One region of the Roseivivax sp. THAF30 genome, then DNA from elsewhere that is predicted to be linked to it. Evidence: riboswitches for the same ligand, from Rfam matches in the RefSeq annotation. Region 1 holds a riboswitch; the other holds the start of a gene.
What was found. Region 1 has a riboswitch for thiamine pyrophosphate ahead of FIU91_RS14610 (thiamine ABC transporter substrate binding subunit). Riboswitches for the same ligand answer to the same signal wherever they lie in the genome.
Positions count from the first base shown of each region.

Region 2: linked by a shared signal. The riboswitch ahead of thiM (hydroxyethylthiazole kinase) and the one ahead of FIU91_RS14610 (thiamine ABC transporter substrate binding subunit) in region 1 are both predicted to bind thiamine pyrophosphate.

Region 1 is NZ_CP045389.1:3,007,910-3,015,352, reverse strand. It holds gene FIU91_RS14625 (urease accessory protein UreF) at 1-441, shown strand, start outside; gene ureG (urease accessory protein UreG) at 456-1,091, shown strand; gene aroC (chorismate synthase) at 1,249-2,352, opposite strand; TPP riboswitch at 2,453-2,554, shown strand; gene FIU91_RS14610 (thiamine ABC transporter substrate binding subunit) at 2,598-3,581, shown strand; gene FIU91_RS14605 (thiamine/thiamine pyrophosphate ABC transporter permease ThiP) at 3,557-5,068, shown strand; gene FIU91_RS14600 (ATP-binding cassette domain-containing protein) at 5,061-5,762, shown strand; gene FIU91_RS14595 (DUF484 family protein) at 5,889-6,599, shown strand; gene FIU91_RS14590 (tyrosine recombinase XerC) at 6,596-7,443, shown strand, end outside.
Region 2 is NZ_CP045389.1:2,105,236-2,112,678, reverse strand. It holds gene FIU91_RS10235 (fumarylacetoacetate hydrolase family protein) at 1-558, shown strand, start outside; gene thiD (bifunctional hydroxymethylpyrimidine kinase/phosphomethylpyrimidine kinase) at 685-1,491, opposite strand; gene thiE (thiamine phosphate synthase) at 1,488-2,096, opposite strand; gene thiM (hydroxyethylthiazole kinase) at 2,093-2,884, opposite strand; TPP riboswitch at 2,932-3,027, opposite strand; gene map (type I methionyl aminopeptidase) at 3,142-3,891, opposite strand; gene FIU91_RS10210 (glutathione S-transferase N-terminal domain-containing protein) at 4,031-4,765, opposite strand; gene FIU91_RS10205 (CaiB/BaiF CoA-transferase family protein) at 4,762-5,976, opposite strand; gene FIU91_RS10200 (glycosyltransferase) at 6,309-7,443, shown strand, end outside.

The DNA.
Region 1 (7,443 bases):
GCCGCGCGCGGTGACGACGTCGCGGCGCTCGACGAATTGGCCTCAGCGCTCGCTGGCGCCGCGCATCGGCGGCGCGAGACGGCGCTTACGGGCGCGGCCTTCGCGGCCACGGTCCGCGCCGTCTGGGGGCTCGATCTGCCAGACATGGCCTATCCGGTCGCCGCAGGCCGCGCTGTGCATCTGTTGTCGCTCGAGCCTCGTGCGGCGCTCGAGACATTCCTGCTGAACGCGGTGTCGACCTATGGGGGCGCGGCGATGCGCCTCGTGCCGCTCGGCCAGAGCGACGGGCAGCGCGCGATCGCGTCACTGGTGCCGGTCGTGGCCGAGGTGTCGGATGACGCGATGCGCGCCGAACTCGATGATCTCGGCACCTTCTCGCCATTGATGGACATCGCGGCGATGCGCCACGAGACGCTTCAGACGAAACTCTTCCGATCCTGAAAGGAGCCCGCCCAATGTCCTCTCCCAACGGTCCCTTGCGCGTCGGCATCGGCGGCCCGGTCGGCGCCGGCAAGACGACGCTGACCGCCGCGCTCTGCGCCGCGCTCGGCCCGCGCCTCTCGATGGCCGTGATCACGAACGACATCTATACGCAGGAGGATGCAGAGGAGCTGATGCGACGGCAGGTCCTGCCCCTCGAACGCATTCGCGGCGTAGAGACGGGCGGCTGCCCGCATACCGCGATTCGCGAGGACGCCTCGATCAACCTCGCCGCCATCGCCGAGCTCAACGTGGCGATCCCGGATCTCGATCTCATCCTGATCGAGTCCGGTGGCGACAACCTTTCGGCGACCTTCTCGCCCGAGCTTGCCGACGTGACGATCTACGTGATCGATGTCGCGGCGGGCGAAGAAATACCGCGGAAAGGTGGCCCCGCGATCTGCCGCTCTGACATCCTTGTCATCAACAAGACCGATCTCGCCCCGCATGTAGGTGCGTCGCTCGAGGTGATGGAGCGGGACGCGGCCCGCATGCGCGCCGGGCGACCCTTCTTCTTCACCGCGCTTCGCAAGGGCGAAGGGGTGGAGGCGGTCATCGCCGCCTTGTCGGAGATCGGTGGCCTCGATCTGACCCAGCAGGCGGCGGAGTAGCGTCGTCGCCCAGGTCGCCGTGCCTGCGGAAAGGGCGCATTTTCGGTATTTTCACCAACCCAAAACCAAAAGCGCGCCCCCTGTCTTTGGGTTGGCCCAAATACCGGCGGGGGTGAATTCGGGGCGGCACGCCCCGAAGAGGGGGCAGCAAGCCCCCTCACGCCCCGATCAGCCCGCGGGTGCCGCCGGTCTGGGCGCGGTCGAGAAGCAGGTGGTCGAGCAGCACGCAAGCCATCATCGCCTCGCCGACCGGCACCGCGCGGATGCCGACGCAAGGATCGTGGCGGCCTTTCGTGACGACCTCGGTCGGCTGGCCCGACTTGGTGATCGAGGCGCGGGACTTGAGGATCGAGGAGGTCGGCTTGACCGCGAAGCGTGCGACGATGTCCTGGCCGGTGGAGATGCCTCCGAGGATGCCGCCTGCGTGGTTCGAGGAATAGCTCGGCGCGCCGTCATTGCCGAGGAAGATCTCGTCGGCATTGGCCTCGCCGGTGAGTGCGGCCGCTGCCATGCCCTCGCCGATCTCCACGCCTTTCACCGCGTTGATCGACATCATCGCCGCGGCGATCTCGGTATCGAGCTTGGCATAGACCGGCGCGCCGAGGCCGGCGGGCACGCCGGAGGCCGCAACTTCGATCATCGCGCCGCAGGAATTGCCGGATTTGCGCAGGCCATCGAGATATGTGGCCCAGTCCTCGGCGGCTTTTGCCGAGGGCACCCAGAACGGGTTCTTCTCGATCTCGTCCATCTCGCGGGTCTCGCCGATGGAATGCGGACCCATCTGCACCATGTAGCCGGTGATCGCGAGGCCGGGGGCCAGCTCGGCGAGAACCGCACGCGCCAATCCTCCGGCAGCCACCCGCGCCGCGGTCTCACGCGCCGAGGAACGCCCGCCGCCCCGCGGATCGCGATGACCGTATTTCTGCCAATAGGTGATGTCCGCATGGCCTGGGCGGAAGGTCTCCGCGATATCGCCGTAATCCTTGGAGCGCTGATCGGTGTTCTCGATCATCAGCTGCACCGGCGTCCCTGTGGTGCGGCCTTCGTAGACGCCCGAGAGGATGCGAACCGCGTCGGCCTCGCGCCGCTGGGTCGTGAACTTGTTCTGCCCCGGTTTGCGGCGGTCGAGCCAGTGCTGGATCGCGGCCTCGTCGATGGCGATCCCGGGCGGGCAGCCATCCACCGTGCAGCCGAGCGCGGGACCGTGGCTTTCGCCCCAGGTCGTCACGCGAAACAGGTGGCCGAACGTGTTGAAACTCATCTCGCCGCTCCGAAATAGCTGGTCGCGCTTGTCCTAAAGAAGGCCCGCGCCCCCCTCAAGCCGTTTCGCCTTGTCAGCGGCACCGGGCAGGATTACGTCTCTGCGTACCTCGGGGTGCCGGAAGGCTGAGATGCGGTGATGCCGCGAACCCGTTGAACCTGAACCGGTTAACACCGGCGGAGGGAAGGTTTGCCGGCAGCGCCCGCAGTATCTTGCCCATCCGCCGCAAATGGAAGGATGGCACCATGAAAGCCCTCACGACTTTTGCAGCGGCCACGCTCACCGCGGGCACCGCGCTCGCCCAGGAGAACGTGCTCACTGTTTATGCTGGCGATTACATCGTCTCCGAATGGGGACCGGGCCCCAAGATCGAAGAGCTGTTCGAGGCGCGCTGCGACTGCGATCTTCAGTTCAAGCCGGGCGATCTCTTGCCGCGGCTTCTGCTCGAAGGGCAGGCGACCGAGGCGGACGTGGTGTTCGGGCTCAACACCGACGTGACCAAGCGCGCCCGCGAAAGCGGTCTCTTCGCGCCCCACGGGCAGGACACGGATGCGCTGACGCTGCCGATCGACTGGAACGACGACATCTTCCTGCCCTTCAATTACGGGCATACCGCCTTCGTCTACGACACCGAGCGTCTGGCCGAGCCGCCGCAGAGCTTCGACGCGCTTCGTGAGGCGGGTGATGATCTGAGCCTCGTCATCCAGGATCCGCGCACATCGATCTCGGGCCTCGCGCTCGCGCTCTGGGTGCAGTCGGTCTATGGCGAGGAGGCAGAGGCCGCCTGGGCGGACCTCTCGGACAACGTGCTGACCGTGACCAAGGGCTGGTCCGAGAGCTACGGGCTCTTCACCGATGGCGAGGCGGACATGGTTCTGTCCTACACGACCTCGCCCGCCTACCACATCATCGCCGAGGACGACGACACGGTGAAGGCGGCGATCTTCCCCGAGGGGCATTACTTCATGGTCGAGCTGGCCGCGGTGACATCGACGACAGATGTGCCGGAGCTTGCGCAGGACTTCATGGCCTTCATCCTCTCGGAGGAGTTCCAGGAGATGATCGCGACGGGCAACTGGTCTTTCCCGGCGGCATTGCCGCAGGAGCGCTGGCCGGACGGGTTCCGGCAGCTCGACTTGCCGGATGAAGTGCTGTTCTACTCCGAAGACGAGGCAGCTGAACTCAAGGATCAGGCGATCGAGGCATGGCGCGCCGGTCTCTCGCGCTGATCGCCGCCGCGGCGGTGCTGGCGCTGACGCTGGTGCCGGTCGCCGCGGTGCTGATCCGGGCGGGAGGGCTGTCGGCCTTCGCGCCCGGTGACGGGCAGGCGCTGCGCTTCACGCTTGTTCAGGCGACGCTCTCGGCGGGGTTCAGCGTGCTTTTCGCCGTGCCCGTCGCGCGGGCGCTCGCCCGGCGCAACTTTCCGGGGCGCGGGCTCCTCGTTGCGCTTCTGGGCGCGCCGTTCATCCTCCCCGTGATCGTGGCCGTTCTGGGGCTGATCGCGACGTTCGGATCGAACGGCATCGTCAATCGGGGCCTCGCAGCGCTGGGCCTGCCGGAAATGACGATCTACGGATTGCACGGGGTGGTCATCGCGCATGTCTTCTTCAACCTGCCGCTTGCGACGCGGCTCGTCCTGCAAGGCTGGCTTGCCATGCCGGGGGAGCGGTTGCGGCTTGCCGCCTCGCTCGGGCTCAGCCCCTGGGCGATGTTCCGCACGCTCGAAGCGCCTATGTTGGCGCGTATCCTGCCTGGAGCCTTCGCGGTGATCTTCGTGATCTGCCTGTCGTCCTTCGCCGTCGCGCTGACGCTCGGGGGCGGCCCGCGCGCCACGACGGTGGAACTCGCCATCTACCAGGCGATGCGGTTCGACTTCGATCTGGGGCGCGCGGCCTCGCTCTCGCTTCTGCAACTGGCGCTCGCGGTCGCTGCGGGGCTCGTGGCGCTGCGGCTCTCGGGCGGGGCAAGCTTCGGCGCGGGGCTCGATCGGCGCGTGGCGCGCTGGGACGGGCGGGGGCTCGTGGCACGGCTTCTCGATGGAGGCGCGATCCTGATCGTTGCGCTTTTCCTGCTGACGCCGCTGACGCTCGTGGCCTTGCGCGGCGCGCCGGGGCTCTTGCAGCAGGGTGCCGGAACGCTGGAGGCCGCGTGGCACTCGCTCAGCGTTGCGCTCGCCTCGACCGCGCTCTGCCTTCTCTGGGCGCTGCCGCTCGCGACCCGGCGCGGAGAGCTTCTGGGCCTTCTCGGCATCGCCATCTCGCCGCTCGTCCTTGGCACCGGGCTGTTCCTGCTGGTCCGGCCCGTCATGAACCCGTTCGCGCTGGCGCTGCCGGTCACGGCGCTCGTGAACGCGCTGGTGAGCCTGCCCTTTGCGCTGCGTATCCTCCGGCCCGAGGCCGAGGCGATCCGCGATGATTTCGGGCGGCTCGCCGGATCGCTCGGCCTCAGCGGGTGGGCCTGGACGCGCTGGGTGCTGCTGCCGCGCTTGAAGCGGCCCTTGGGCTTCGCGGCGGGGCTGACAGCGGCGCTGTCAATGGGCGATCTGGGCGTCATTGCACTCTTCGCCGATCCCGACCGCGCGACCTTGCCGCTGCAGGTATATCGCCTCATGGGCAGCTACCAGATGGAGGCGGCGCAGGGCGCGGCGCTGCTTCTCCTGATGGCGAGTCTCGCGCTGTTCTGGCTCTTTGACAGGGGAGGGCGCGTCGGTGCTTGAACTCGATGGGCTCGTGATGCGCGCAGGCGACTTCACGCTGCGCGCCGAGATGACGCTGCAGCCTCGGAGCCGCGTTGCGGTGGTCGGACCATCGGGGGCAGGCAAGTCGACGCTCCTCGATGCGATCGCCGGATTTCGGCGGCCCGAGGCGGGGCGGATTCTCTGGCAAGGACGGGACATTACCGCCGATGCCCCTGGCACGCGGCCGGTCGCCTCGCTGTTCCAGGACCAAAACCTCTTTCCGCACCTGAGCCTTGCGCGGAATCTCGGACTTGCCTTGCGGCCGGGTGGCGGGCGGGTGAGCGCGCACGAAAACCAGCAGATCGAAGAGGCGCTGGCCGAGGTCGGGCTCGCCGGGTTCGGCGCGCGCAAACCGGCGGAGCTGTCGGGCGGGCAGGCGAGTCGGGCGGCCCTGGCGCGGGTGCTCTTGCAGAACCGGCCAGTGATCCTGCTCGACGAGCCCTTCGCGGCGCTTGGTCCGGCGCTCAAGGCCGAGATGCTGAGCCGCGTGGCCGAGCTTGCGGACAAGCTCGGCGCGCTGGCGCTGATGGTCAGCCACGATCCCGCCGATGCGCGCCGCTTTGCCAGCCAGACGGTGCTCGTGGCGGACGGCGTCGCGGAGCCGCCGCGGGAGACGGAGGCGCTCTTTTCCGACCCGCCCGACAGCCTGCGTGCCTATCTCGGCCAGGCGTGACCTCAAAGGCACCCCGATTGTCGAAGCCCGCTCTTGCATTGCGTGCGCGTTGACAGAACGTGGCCCAGACGGGAAAAGATCGGTCCAAGCTCCGGGCACAAGGAGCTCCAACATGGATGAGGCACGATGACCAGCCAGCCCAAGATCGATCCGTCCCTGCGTAGCGCGTTGATGGAACGGCCGGACCTTCTTCTCGAAGATCAGGATCTGATGCGCGCGCTCGTGGCGGCGAACGAGCGATCCATGGGCTCGAACATCGTCGATCTGCGCGGAATCGCGATGGAGCGCCTCGAGGCGCGGCTCGACCGGCTCGAGGAAACGCACCGTTCGGTCATCGCGGCCGCCTATGAAAACCTCGCCGGCACCAACCAGATTCACCGCGCGATCCTGCGGCTTCTCGACCCGACCGAATTCGAGCCGTTCCTGCGCGATCTCGGTGGTGAAGTTGCGGATATCCTGCGCGTCGATTGCGTGAAACTCGTGCTGGAGAGCACCGATTCCGCTCAGGACGATCCGGCGGTCGCGCGGCTTGGCGGCGTGCTGAGCGTCGTGCGCCCCGGCTTCATCGACAGCTATATCGCGAACGGCCGTTCCGCCCCGATCCGTCAGGTCACACTGCGCCAGATGGAAGGCGGAGATCCCGAATTCTATGGTGAGATCGCCGATTGGGTGCGTTCGGAAGCGTGCCTCAAGCTCGATTTCGGCGAGGGGCGCCTGCCGGGCATGCTCGTCATGGGCGCCGAAGACCCCCACCAGTTCACGCCGCAGCACGGCACCGACCTTCTCGCCTTCTTCGCCGGAGTGTTCGAACGGTCGATGCGGCGCTGGTTGCAGTGAGCCTCGAGCTCTCGCCGCAAGCGCGCGACGCGCTCGGGGCCTGGCTCGAGACTGCCCGCGCGTTGAAAGGGCAGTCCGAGAATACCGAGAAAGCCTATCGCGCCGACGTCATCGAGTTCATCGCCTTCATGGTGACATATCACGGCGAGCCCAAGGGCCTTGGCGCGCTGTCTCGGATCAGCGTGACGGATATGCGCGCCTGGATGGCGTCCTTGCGCCAGGGCGGGGCCAGCCCCCGGAGCATGGCGCGCAAACTCTCGTCGGTGAAGTCGTTCTATCGCTGGCTTTCCGAGCGTGAAGGGTTTGAGCCGACAGCCGTCCTGTCGGCCCGTGCCCCGAAATTCGAGAAGAAGCTGCCCCGTCCCCTCAACGAGGACGCCGCGCGCGCGATGATCGATAGCGTCGGAGATCAGGGCCGCGCAGGCTGGATCGGCGCGCGGGACGCGGCGGTGGTGACGCTGCTCTACGGCTCGGGACTGCGGATCTCCGAGGCGCTTGGGCTGACCGGCACAGATCTGCCGCTCGGGGCCAGCCTGCGTATTCTCGGCAAGGGCGGTAAAGAGCGCGTGGTGCCGGTGCTGCCAGTCGCGCGGGATGCGGTGGAGCGGTATATCCGGCTCTGCCCGCACGAGATGACTGCGGATGCGCCGGTCTTTCGCGGCCTCCGGGGCGGAGCGCTGTCGCCGCGCGCGGTGCAGAAGGTGACGGAGGCGGCGCGCATGCAGCTCGGGCTGCCCGCGACCGCGACACCGCACGCGATGCGGCATTCCTTCGCGACGCATCTTCTGGCTGCAGGCGGCGATCTGCGGGCGATTCAGGAGCTTCTGGGCCACGCCTCGCTTTC
Region 2 (7,443 bases), 900 kb from region 1:
GAGATGGGCAACGAGGTCGACCGCGAAGCGCCGTTCTATTTCACCAAGTCCCCGCATCACGCCGTGGGGTCTGGCAGCCATCCGATGCCGCCACGCACGGAGGATTATCACCACGAGGTCGAATTCGTGGTTGCGCTTCACGGGCCGGTCGATGCGGCAGATCCGATGAGCGCGGTCTTCGGCTATGCGGTCGGGCTCGACATGACGCGGCGCGATCTGCAAGCGGCCTCGAAAGCGAAAGGCCGGCCGTGGTCGACCGCCAAGGACGTCGAGGCGAGCGCCGTCATCGGCCCTCTGACAGCGGCTTCCGAATTCGGCGGGATCGGCGCACAGGTGCTCTCGCTTACGGTCAACGACACGCTCCGGCAGGAGGGTGCGCTTGCGGACATGGTCTGGTCGGTGCCCGAAATTCTGAACGACCTCAACACGCTCTACGCGCTCGGAGCCGGGGATATCGTGATGACCGGCACGCCCTCTGGCGTCGGGGCTGTCGCGCGCGGTGACGTTCTTGTTGGCACTTGCGAAGGGCTGGAGCCGGTTCGGCTGACGCTGACCTGATCCGCCGGCAGGCCCGGTATGAGAAGAAAGCCGGGCGTGAGCACGGCCACGACCCTCCTTTCGCAGGCCAGGAAAGTCCCTTGAGATTGGTCGGGATGGTGGACTGGTCCAGCATGCCAGGCGTGGTCAAACGGCTTCCGGGATTATCGAATGAAAATGATGAACCGGACCGTGACCGGAGCCGACAGCGAGCTCGTCTGCCTGCGCGATCGCAGCGGCGGTGTAGGACTTCGCTCGCGCCACCGCCTCCGGCAAAGCGAGGCCGTGGCCAAGATGCGCGGCGAGCGCCGAAGACAGCGTGCAGCCCGTTCCATGGGTGTTGCGCGTGACATGACGAATGCCTTCGAGCCAGAGGCTCTCATCCCGAGTTCGCAGAAGGTCGGGGCTCTGGTCTCCGGAGAGGTGTCCACCCTTCATCAGGATCGCTGATGGCCCGAGGGCCAGCAAGGCCTTTGCCTGTGCCTCCATGCCGGGCCGGTTCGTTGCCGCGTCCTCGCCCAAGAGGTCAGCGGCCTCGGGCAGGTTCGGCGTGATAACCGTGGCAATCGGCAGGAGCCGGTCGCGAAGAGCGCTCACGGCCTCTTCCGCCAACAAGCGGTCGCCGCCCTTGGCCACCATGACCGGGTCCAGCACCACAGGCGCGGCAAGGTCCGAAAGCGCGGCGGCCACGGCCTCGATGATAGCCGCGCTGCCCAGCATGCCGATCTTCACGGCATCGATGCGGATATCCTCGCGGATGGCTGCGATCTGCTCGGTGACCATGCCCGGTTCGGTCAGCAGCACCGCACGCACGGCATGTGTGTTCTGTGCTGTCAGCGCCGTGATCACGGCCATGCCATAGCCGCCATTGGCCGAGATCGCCTTGAGGTCTGCCTGGATGCCGGCGCCTCCCGACGGGTCTGATCCGGCGATAGAGAGGATGTTCGGTATCATACCTGTCTCCAAGTATCGACGAGGGCGCGGGTTGCCCCTTCGGGGTCCGCGGCGCGTGTGACGGCCGAAACGACGGCCATTCCGGACGCCCCCGCGTGTTTCAGGGTGGGGATGTCCCGCGCGGTCAGCCCGCCGATCGCGATGGTCGGCACCGGCGCGGCTCGGACGATGCGGGCCAGCCCTTCGCTCCCGATGGGCTCTGCCGCGTCGGGCTTGGTCGGTGTGGCGCGAAAGGGACCGGCGCCGATATAGTCGACGCCCGATGGAATGCGCCTGCATTGCGCTATCGTCTCGATCGACAGGCCGAGCAGAGCGCCTGGCGCGATCCGCGCGCGGGCGCGCTCCGGCTCGCCATCGCCCTGGCCGATATGGAGGTCGGCGCCCGTGCTGCGTGCCACCTCGATCCGGTCATTGACGAAGACGCGTACGTCCATCGGGGCGAGCGCCTCCATCAGTGCTTCGGTCAGGCGTGCAAGGTCCGTGTCGGGCATGGTCTTGTCGCGGATCTGCACCGCCCAGGCCCCGCCGCGGGCGGCGGCCATCGCCTGATCGGCCACTGGGATAGGTGCGCCCGGGTCCGTCACGACGTAGACCGGCCCGATCATGTCGCGAGCTCGATCTGCGCGGCGGCGTTCAGTGCCTCGGGTGTGAGGGCATGGAGCGCATCGAGAAACGCCACCTGGAAGCTGCCCGGTCCCTGCGCCGCCGCGCCCGCCATTTCGCCGGCGGCACCATAGGCCGCAAGCGCCGCGACAGTCGCATCGAACGTCGGATGATCGGCACAAAAAGCCGCGATCACCCCGTTGAGCGAGCAGCCCATGACCGTGATCCGCGCCATCATCGGGTGACCGTTGGAGACGCGCGCGACGCGGGCACCGTCCGTGATGTAGTCGACCGGGCCGGAAACGGCGACCACACCGCCGGTTCGTTGGGCCAGGGCGCGCGCCGCATCCTCGGCCGAGGCGACGCTGTCACCGGCATCCACGCCGCGTGCAGAGCCGCCAAGACCCGCCAAGGTGAGGATCTCGGAGGCATTGCCGCGCACCACTGTCGGTTTCAAATCGAGTAGCCGATCGGACAGGTCCTGCCTAAACCGCGTGGCGGCCACGCCGACCGGATCGAAGACCCAGGGGCGGTTGGCCTCGGACATGACGGCCGCGGCCTCCTGCATCGCGGTGCCCCATGCGGGATCCGCCGTGCCGATATTCACGGTGAGTGCCTGTGCCAATCCGGCGAATTCCGCCGCTTCCTCGCGCGCATGGACCATCGCGGGCGACGCGCCTATGGCCAGAAGGACATTCGCCATGACGTTCATGGCGACGAAATTGGTTATGTTGTGAACGAGAGGAGCCGAGGCGCGCATGGCGCTCAGGGTTGTTCCGGGGGTGTGCATGGTGCCTCCTTGTCGGGCGGAGGCACGGCAGACGGCATTCACCTTTCGGGGCCATCTCCGCAACTTCCTCCGCCGGCATGATCCGGTTCAGGTTCGAAGGGTGCTTCTCAGCCCGCGCATGGCGGACGCCCCTGTTGCGAGATTGAGGCTGTCACAGCAATCAAAGAAGCACAAGAGTCGCGGACGTGTCCTGCCTGACAGGCTCTGACTGGCCGGGTCCGGTCGCACCCCTCGGGGGTGCAAGCACCGGGTGGCCTTCAACTCGGGACGGTCACGACCATCGCACCGCGTCTCGTCGCGATCACGGTGTGTTCGTACTGCACGACTGGCGCTCTCGGTTCGCAGTACAATGTCCAGCCGTCCTTCCCGTCCGTCGCCATCATGCCGCCGGTGGAAAGAAACGGCTCAATCGTGAAGACGAGCCCTGTCGTCATTCGGCGGCGCTCCCGGCGGTCCGGCCAAGTGGCGATCTCGCCCGGATATTCGTGAAGGGACCGACCGACGCCGTGGCTCGCGAGGTTCCGAATGAGCGTGTAGCCCCGTGCCGATGCGAACCGCCCGATTGCCTGGCCGATCCCGGCGAGGGGCTTGCCGGCGCCGACCTTTGCGATCCCGATCTCCATGGCGCGTCGACCGTCGCGGCAGAGACGCGCTTTCGCGGGATCGGGCGGGGGCACGATGCAGGTCGCGCCGGTATCCGCGAAATACCCGTTCTTCGACGCCGAGACGTCGATATTCACGAGATCCCCGCGCGCGATCACGCGTTCGCCCGGTATCCCGTGAGCGATTTCCTCGTTCACGCTGATGCAGGTCGTGCCGGGGAAACGGTAGGTCGCTTTGGGTGCGGAAACTGCGCCTTCCTGCGCTAGGAGATCTCGCCCGATCTCGTCTAGCTCCCGAGTGGTCATGCCGGGCTCCATCGCTGCCGCCATGTCGCGCAAGGTATTCGCGACGATCCGCCCGATAGCCTTCATGCCGTCCAATTCGGCCTGGTTCGTGATCGTCATGATCGTCCCTTTTTGCCATCGAGGCGACGTTATCCACGCAAGACGGGGTTGTAACGCTCTGCCGGCCTGCGGTTCTCCGATGATGGCGCCTGCCGGTCAACGGATGCCCTCAATCTGTATGGGGCAGTCAAAGCGCCGGTCATTCTTTGCCTGGCGCTGAGTTCTGACGAAGCGAGCTGGCGGATTGATTGAACAACACCCTGTTGTTGTCGGCCCTGTGCCGTCCGCGGTTCTGGTCCGACTTGTGCAGGTCGATTGCACGCTGCACGGCCGGGCGTTCCTTGATCCGGCGGCGCCACTCGGCCACGCGCGGGAAGTCTTCGAGCGAAGCGCCAAGAGGCTTGGCGATGAAGGCCCAAGGGAATGCCAGCATATCCGCTATGGAATACGCCCCGAGAAGGTAGTCGCGCCCATCGAGACGGTTCTCGAGAACGCCGAGGTTCCGGTCGTATTCGCCAAGATACCGCTTGAAGCCATAGGCGCGGTCGTCTTCGGGCGCGTAATTGCGAAAATGACTGAGCTGGCCGCCCATTGGTCCCTGGTTGCCAACCTGCCAAAACAGCCATTCCATCAGTTCCTTGCGCGCGCGCAGATCTTCCGGCGGCGGTGCGAACACGCCCGTCTTGTCCGCGAGATAAAGGAGGATCGCGCCCGACTCGAAAACGGAAACCGGACTTTCGCCCCAAGCCGAAGCAGGGGCGTGATCGACGATGGCGGGCATCTTCGCGTTGGGACTGATCTTGAGGAACTCGGGCGCAAACTGGTCGCCCTCGGCGAGGCGCATGAGATTGAGACGATAGTCGAGCCCCGTCTCCTCGAGCATGATGGCCGCCTTCCATCCATTGGGTGTTGGCGCGAAGTAGAGATCGATCACGGATTGCTCTCCTGTTTTTCCGTCGCGATGCCGCTCGCAATCATCTCGTCGATCGTAGCCGGATCGTAGCCGGCGTCTTCGAGCACTGAGCGCGTGTCCTGCCCAAGCAGATGCGCCGGCGCCGGGTCTCCGGGCGGAGTGCCTGAGAACCGGGCCGGGCTCCTGGCTTGTCGTATACGGCCCGCCTGCGGGTGATCCTGTTCGAGGATCGCGCCGTTCGCTTCCACCTGCGGATGCGACCAAACCTCGGCGCGGGTGAGCACCGGCGCGCAGGGCGCATCATGCTCGGTCAGGCGGCGCATCCAGTTCTCCGTCGTGTCCTCGAGCAAGGCCTCTTGTGTCAGCTCGAGCCGGGCAGGCTTGTTTTCCTCTCGGGCGGCGACGCTGGCAAATCGCGGATCTTCGAGCCAGTCAGGTCGGCCGACGGCGGCGGACAGCCCCTTCCACGTGCTGTCGGTATGCGCCGAGACCGCCATCCATCCATCCGCCGTCCGGTAGATGAGTTCCACGAAAGTCTGGGCATCCGCGTCCGCCGCAGGCTCCAGCTCGTCCCCGACGAAGGTGTAGCCTGACATGTCCGAGCTCCAGAGAAACGCCAACACCGTGTCGAGCATGGAAATCTGGACGTGGCTGCCCTTGCCGGTGCGGCTACGCGCCAGGAGCGCGGCAGTGATGGCCTGCGCCGTCTGGATCGCGGTCAGCTTGTCGGGGAGAATCGTGCGGACGAGCCTGGGCCGCGCGGCATCGGCGCCGCCTTGCACGCTCGCCAGCCCTGAAAGGGCCTGGATGAGCGGGTCATAGACAGGACGGCGCGCCCAGTCTCCGGTGAAGCCGAAACCGGCGATGGAGGTGTAGATCACATCGGGCCGCACGGCGCGTACCGCCTCTTCCCCGAGCCCGATGCGATCGATCACGCCTGGTCTGAAGTTCTGCACGACGACATCGGCGGTCTCGCAAAGCTTCAGCGCAGCCTCGATCCCGCGCGGGTCCTTGAGGTTCAACGTGACCGATTTCTTGCCCCGGTTGTTGTTGAGGAAGGATGCAGACATCCCACCGCGCCGGCCGGTCACCTGCCGGCTGTGATCACCTCCGTTCGGGTGCTCGATCTTGATGACCTCCGCGCCTTGGTCGGCGAGCGTCATCGTGGCGAGGGGGCCCGAGATCATCGTGGTCAGATCGATGATCCGAAATCCCTCAAGCGGTCCGGGCATGGCGGGCCTCCAGTTTGGAACAGTTTGCGCAACGAGCGCATCGGACCGAGACGTAGAGCGCGCCGAACGTTTCGCCTCAATTTCGCATCGGGAGCCTGCGTTGCTCGCGAAACCCTCAACCGCGATGGCAGCGACGTTTGCCTGTCGCGGATCATCAAGGTCAGCTACGGCGCGTAAGCCTTCGTCCGTCACAAAATCAACGAATTCCTTCGGTTGGCTATGGGATGAGCTATGCCCAACGGTTGCAGGTCTTCTGGTCAGGCCGGTATCGCAACCGAAAACGAGGGCAGGGCGCCAAGAGCCGGACCTGAAACGCGAAGGAACACGACGTCATGTACTTCCCGCAACTGGGATCGCTTGGATCGGCATTCATGCAGATGATGCTGGTCGTGGGGCTCGGCCTCGTCTTGAGCGCGTTTGTCGACCGAAAGAACGTGTGGCATCGCAGCTTTCTGTTCGGCATCGCGTTCTTGCTGGCCCTGCGATACGCGTGGTGGAGGGCGACCGAGACGCTGGCGCCGGTCGGGCTGACGCTGGATTTCGCCGCCAGCAGCGCGCTCTTGGCGCTCGAGCTGAGCGCACTCGTCGGCTCGCTTTCCGCCTTCGTCATCCTGTCGCGGTATCGCGACCGCAGCACCGAGGCCGATCAGCACGCGGGATGGTGGGGAAACGAAGCGCCGCGGGTCGCGATCCTTATCGCGACCTATAACGAGGAACTCGAGGTGCTGGAACGCACCATCGTCGGCGCGAAATCGCTGCGCTACCAGAACAAGGAAATCCTTGTCCTCGATGACGGTCGCCGCGACTGGTTGCAGGAGTATTGCGCGGGCCAAGGTGTGCGCTACATGCGCCGACCGGACAATAAGGGTTCCAAGGCCGGCAATATCAACCATGCGCTCGACCGGCTCGCCGAGGATGCCGAGCCGCCCGAATTCGTAGCCGTCCTCGACGCCGATTTCGTGCCGCACCGGGGCTTTGTCTCGCGCTCGCTGGCATTGTTCCACGATCCGGATGTGGGCGTTGTGCAGACGCCGCAGCATTTCTTCAATGCCGATCCGATCCAGCACAATCTCAACATCTCGCGGTCCTATCCCGACGAGCAGCGTTTCTTCTTCGACTACATGCAATCCTCGCGCGATGCGTGGGGCATCACGATCTGCTGCGGCACCTCGTCGATCGCGCGCTACGACGCCTTGATGAAGATCGGCAAGATGCCGACCGAAAGCGTGACCGAGGACTTTCTCCTGTCGCTCAAGATGCAGGAGAAAGGTTACAAGACGGTCTACCTGAACGAGCCGTTGACCGAAGGACTCGCGCCGGAAGGGCTCAAGGAATACGTCACCCAGCGGGCAAGGTGGTGCCTGGGGCTCATGCAGATCGCCCGATCCTCGGTCGGTCCTTTCGCAAAGAACAACCTGCGTCTGCGCGACCGGTGGAGCGTGATCGACTCGGTCTTCTACTGGTTGC